Regions from separate parts of the Duffyella gerundensis genome, predicted to be linked through region 2. Evidence: predicted binding sites of a transcription regulator. Region 2 holds the regulator's gene; the other holds the start of a gene.
The links. Region 2 encodes CRP, which controls carbon source genes, mostly activating them, when cyclic AMP is high. Its sites were predicted from a motif close to ATGTGANNNNNNTCACAT; they were not measured.

Region 1: EM595_RS16835 (PTS mannitol transporter subunit IICBA) is a predicted target of CRP. The motif match lies at 1,559-1,576, and genes of this name have one in related genera.

Annotation. Positions count from the first base shown of each region.
Region 1 covers NZ_LN907827.1:3,686,226-3,689,390, forward strand. The annotation lists gene EM595_RS16830 (DUF3053 domain-containing protein) at 677-1,393, shown strand; gene EM595_RS16835 (PTS mannitol transporter subunit IICBA) at 1,834-3,165, shown strand, end outside.
Region 2 covers NZ_LN907827.1:393,938-397,102, reverse strand. The annotation lists gene EM595_RS01685 (phosphoribulokinase) at 1-598, shown strand, start outside; gene crp (cAMP-activated global transcriptional regulator CRP) at 1,313-1,945, shown strand; gene EM595_RS01675 (YccS/YhfK family putative transporter) at 2,009-3,165, shown strand, end outside.

The sequences.
Region 1 (3,165 bases), 480 kb from region 2:
TTGACCTGGGTTTTGACCTTTAAGAGGCATCACAAACGCCGAGGGAAAAGCGTATTCCAGGGCGAGCCGCAGGGATGCGGCGAGAATAAGCGCCGCGCCGGGAGCGCGTCGCGCATGGTCCGTCAGGAAAACGCTTTTGCTGAGGGTACCCACGAAGTGGGCGATTGTGTTTGCCGGATAGCGCGGGTGCAGGGCCGGGGCGACTGCCGGCCCTGCTCGGGCAGGCTTTAGCCTGTACGAAATCGCCGTTGACCTTGACCTGGGTTTTGACCTTTAAGAGGCATCACAAACGCCGAGGGAAAAGCGTTTTCCAGGGTGAGCCGCAGGGATGCGGCGAGAGGGCGCGCTGAGCCGGGAGCGCATCGCGCATGGTCCGTCAGGAAAACGCTTTTGCTGAGGGTACCCACGAAGTGGGCGATTGTGTTTGCCGGATAGCGCGGGTGCAGGGCCGGGGCGACTGCCGGCTCTGCTCGGGCTGCCTTCAGGCAGAACGAAATGGCCGTTGACCTTAAAGACGTTGACCTTAAAGACCTTGACCTGAAAAGCCCGTCTGCAAGACAAAAAGGCTGCCCACCGCGCACCGACTCCGCTTGCACAAACCTCTCCCGTCCCTCTATGCTTTAGTACCACTAATCAAAAGCAGTAAAATTCCCTTTCACTGACAGGAGTTGCAGCTATGACGTCAGGAATTTCCCGCGTCTGGACCCGTTTTTTTATGCCGTTGGCCGTACTTTTTTTCGCCCTACAACTGGTGGGTTGCGGCGATAAAGAAGGCGATCAACGGAAAGCCTTTATCGATTTTCTACAAAATACCGTGATGCGCAGCGGTGAACATCTGCCTGGTCTGAGCGAAGACCAAAAACAGCGTTTTGGCCCTTATGCAGGTGATTACGCCATCATTTATGGTTTTGCTCAGGAAGTGAATAAGGCCGTTGATAACGGCATGAAGCCGGTTGTTGATGAGCTGGCGGCAATCCGTGTACCGCAGGATTATCTGACCCGTCGTGATGCGCTGCGTCAGGCAAGCGGTTCGCTGAACGTGCTGACCCAGCAGATTCAAAGCGCCAAAATGCAGGCAGACAGCAGCAAAGCCGCACTGAAGCAGCCAGACGATCTCAAAACGGTTTACAACAACGTCTATAACAAAGTGGTGACTCAGCCCGCTAATGCGCTGATTCCTCTGCTGCCTTCGCTGCAGGATTTGAGCCAGCAGGCAGTACAAACCGGTGATTTCCTGCAGCAGCAGGGTACGCGCGTTTCCTTTGATAACAATGGCGTGCAGTTCCCGACGCAGGATCAGGCCACGCAGTACAACACCTTAATGAGCAACCTGGCGGCCAAAGCTCAGGCGCTGCCGCAGGCGCAAGCCGCCGTGCAGGGTACCTGGCAGTAATGCCTTTCGGGGATGACGTTCGTCATCCCCTGTTTTCTCTGGTCCGAACTTTCATCCTATGTTGCTTTACGTCTCTTCCACAAAAGAAGTGTGATCTGCCGCATTTTTGACCAAAAAAAGATTGTGATCAATATCACATTTATGCAACAAGTGCTGCTTTTGATGGTGTGATAAAGATCACATAAAAGGTCATTCACTGATTAATTTACAGACAAAACATTAGACAGTCGCCTCTTTTTTGTGATCCAAGTCACTAAAAATACCCCCATCCCCCGTCTAACTGAGTGATCTGGATCACACATAGCCACCTCACTACGCAGTAACAATTTGGCGTGCTAGAGTCCGCCTGCATACAGCTGAACGGCTCTTTGCCGTCATGTCTCAACAAAAATAGCGCGCTCCCTGACTGGTCAGCGCGTACCAATTAAGGGGTGAGTTCTATGTCCTCATCAGTGAAGGTCAAAGTACAAAGCTTTGGTCGCTTTCTGAGTAATATGGTGATGCCAAATATCGGTGCGTTTATCGCATGGGGCATCATCACCGCGCTGTTTATTCCAACCGGCTGGATTCCAAACGAAACGCTGGCGAAGCTGGTGGGTCCGATGATCACCTACCTGCTGCCGCTGCTGATCGGCTTCACCGGTGGTCGTCTGGTCGGTGGCGACCGTGGCGGTGTGGTGGGTGCCATTACCACCATGGGCGTGATCGTCGGCGCCGACATGCCAATGTTCCTCGGTTCGATGATTGCAGGCCCGCTGGGCGGCTGGGCGATTAAGAGCTTTGACCGCGTTATCGACGGCAAAATCAAAAGCGGCTTTGAGATGTTGGTCAACAACTTCTCCGCCGGCATTATCGGCATGCTGATGGCTATCCTGGCGTTTCTCGCCATTGGTCCGCTGGTTGAAGGCCTGTCGCACGTTCTGGCGGCTGGCGTTAACCTGATGGTGCAGAATAACCTGCTGCCATTGACCTCAATCTTTGTCGAACCGGCAAAAATCCTGTTTCTGAACAACGCCATCAACCACGGTATTTTCTCACCGCTGGGCATTCAGCAGGCGAGCGAAGCGGGCAAATCGATCTTCTTCCTGATCGAAGCGAACCCGGGCCCGGGTATGGGCGTGCTGATGGCCTACATGTTCTTTGGTCGTGGCAGCGCGAAACAGTCTGCTGGCGGCGCGGCAATCATCCACTTCCTCGGAGGTATCCACGAAATTTACTTCCCTTATGTGCTGATGAGTCCACGTCTGCTGCTGGCGGTAATTCTTGGCGGCATGACCGGCGTGTTTACGCTGACGCTGCTGAACGGTGGTCTGGTTTCTCCTGCCTCACCGGGTTCTATCCTGGCGGTGCTGGCGATGACGCCAAAAGGCGCCTACTTCGCCAATATTGCAGCGATTGCCGCCGCCTTTGCGGTCTCCTTCGTGGTTTCTGCCATTCTGCTCAAAACCAGCAAGGTGAAAGACGAAGACGATATCGAAGCAGCAACGCAGCGTATGCATGACATGAAAGCGCAGTCCAAAGGCCAGGCCGGCACCGCCGCTGTGCCTGCATCGGCTGATGCGATGAATGGCGACCTGAGCCACGTGCGTAAAATCATCGTGGCCTGTGACGCGGGCATGGGTTCCAGCGCCATGGGTGCGGGCGTGCTGCGTAAGAAAGTGCAGGACGCAGGACTGACGCTGATTTCGGTCACGAACACCGCCATCAACGCCCTGCCCGGCGACGTGGATATCGTGATTACCCATCGCGATCTCACCGAGCGTGCAATGCGT
Region 2 (3,165 bases):
CGGCCAGTCACGTAAATATCTGCACACCTATGATGAAGCGGTGCCGTGGAACCAGGTGCCTGGCACCTTTACGCCGTGGCAACCGCTGCCGGAACCCACCGACATCCTGTTTTACGAAGGCCTGCACGGCGGCGTCGTCACACAGCAGCATAACGTGGCGGACAAGGTCGATTTGCTGGTCGGCGTGGTGCCTATCGTCAATCTTGAGTGGATCCAGAAGCTGGTGCGCGATACCAGCGAGCGCGGTCACTCGCGTGAAGCGGTGATGGATTCCGTGGTGCGCTCAATGGATGATTACATCAATTTCATCACGCCGCAGTTTTCGCGCACGCACATCAACTTTCAGCGCGTTCCAACGGTGGATACCTCAAACCCCTTCGCCGCGCGGGATATTCCCTCGCTGGATGAAAGCTTCGTGGTGATTCACTTCCGCGGCCTGGAAGATATCGATTTTCCTTATTTACTCGCCATGCTGCAGGGCTCGTTTATCTCGCACATCAATACGCTGGTGGTACCGGGCGGCAAAATGGGCCTGGCGATGGAACTGATTATGACGCCGTTGGTACAACGTTTAATGGAAGGTAAAAAGATCGAATAAAATGCAGCCGGGCCGCGGGCGGCAATCACAAATATTTTACAAATCGTTAACCTTAGCGGTTTGACCATTGCCCGCTGCGCCAGCCGTTACGCCTGTTAATCATCACGTATTGGTGTTCTGCAGGTGCGCTATTCTCTCCTCGCCCTTGTCCTGATTTTTGCGCTGCGGACGATCATGATATGAGATCGGGCGATACAGACTGCCGATAATACTTTTCCGCTATGCAAACCAGCCCGCTCTTGCCGTCAGCAGCAAAGAAAACGCACGACTGCACTGCAAATGCTTGCTACCAGTGATATTATCCTCGCCGCAATCACGCACCGGCCCGTCAATACTCATGCTGTTACGCAGTACTGCACGCCTGAGGATTCTCCTAAAAGCGGGGATTATGCTCTTCGCTCCGCTGACATGCGCTTTACTATAACCATTGATCGAGTGTGAGTATGATCGCGTCAACCTGCCCTGCTAAAAGCGCAATCTGACACGATGTACATCATGCTGAAGCGAGACAACAGAAGACAGTAAGTGAAAGCTGTGCTACAAACGAAGTTGTAATATTTTCGTTGCGCAAGCGAAAACGGGAGCACTGATGAGCAAAACTCAAAACAGCAGCCCGCCGACTTTCCTTCAAAGGAATAGCTTTACTATTTCAACGCCTGACAGGGAATCTTGCCCCTGTGTTTAGGGCACGATTACAACAGAGGATAATAGCGAATGGTTCTCGGCAAACCGCAAACAGACCCTACACTCGAATGGTTCCTGTCACATTGCCATATTCACAAATATCCATCCAAAAGCACGCTCATCCACCAGGGTGAAAAAGCGGAGACGCTTTACTACATCGTTAAAGGTGCAGTTGCGGTGTTAATTAAGGATGAAGAAGGCAAAGAGATGATCCTCTCTTACCTTAATCAGGGCGATTTTATCGGTGAGCTTGGCCTGTTCGAAGAAGGTCAGGAACGCAGCGCCTGGGTTCGCGCGAAAAGCGCCTGTGAAGTGGCTGAGATCTCTTACAAGAAATTTCGCCAGCTGATTCAGGTTAACCCCGACATCCTGATGCGTCTGTCCTCACAGATGGCGCGTCGCCTGCAGGTTACCTCAGAAAAAGTGGGCAACCTGGCGTTCCTGGACGTGACCGGCCGCATCGCACAAACGTTGCTGAATCTGGCGCGTCAGCCTGATGCGATGACGCACCCGGATGGCATGCAGATTAAGATCACCCGTCAGGAGATCGGCCAGATCGTTGGTTGTTCCCGCGAAACGGTGGGCCGCATTCTGAAAATGCTGGAAGATCAAAACCTGATTTCTGCACACGGTAAAACGATCGTCGTCTACGGCACTCGCTGATTTTTCTTACCCCGACGGCGTGATGATTGCTCATCACGCCGTTTTCTATGTTGTGAAAAGCTGATGTGGCGCCGACTCATCTACCACCCTGAAGTAAATTATGCCCTGCGGCAGACGCTGGTGCTGTGCCTGCCGGTGGCCATCAGCTGGCTGTGCGGCGATCTGCAAAAAGGCCTGCTGTTCTCGCTGGTTCCTGCCTGCTGTAATATTTCTGGTCTTGATACGCCGCACAAACGCTTTTTTAAGCGGCTAATTGTGGGCGGTTCTCTGTTTGCAACCAGCAGCCTGCTGATGCAGGTCTTAACGCTGCATGGCATTCCGTTGCCCGCGATCCTGTTTGCGATGACCATGCTGCTCGGCGTGCTGGGCGAAATCAGCCCGCTGCATGGCCGCCTGTTATCGGGTTCACTGATCGCCGCCATCTTTACCCTGAGCCTGACAGGTAAGCTGCCGATCTGGGCACCGCCGCTGCTCTATATTGGTGGCACCTTATGGTATGGGCTGTTCAATGCGTTCTGGTTCTGGCTGTGGGAAGAGCAGCCGATGCGCGAGACACTCAGCCTGATCTATCGTGAACTGGCAGATTATTGTGATAAAAAATACAGCCTGCTGACCCAGCTCACCGATCCTGAAAAAGCGCTGCCGCCGTTGCTGGCACGGCAACAGAAAGTGGTCGATCTCATTAATACCTGTTATCAGCAAATGCACATGCTGGCGGCCAATCGTGACAACAGCCACAAGCGGCTGACGCGGGCATTTCAGGTGGCACTGGATCTGCAGGAGCACATTTCGGTGAGTTTGCATCAGCCGGAAGAGGTGCAAAAGCTGGTGGAAAAGAGCCATGCCGAGGCAGTAATCCGCTGGAACGCTCGCGTCATTTCTGCTCGCCTGCGCGTGCTGGCTGACGACATTCTTTATCATCGCATGCCGGATCGTTTTGAGATGGATAAGCCGTTGCAGGCGCTGGAGAAAATCGCCCGCCAGCATCCTGATAATCCGGTAGGTAACTTCTGCTTTTATCATTTCAGCCGCATCGGCCGCGTGCTGCGCACTCAGCGCCCACTTTACCGCCGCGACCTGATGGCCGATCGTCAGCGTCGACTGCCGCTTTTACCAGCGCTACGCAGCTATCTGTCGTTGAAATCCGCCGCGCTGCGCACCGCTGCTCGCTTCGCCGTTATGCTGATGTTTGGCAGTACGCTGGCGCTGTTCTTCGATAT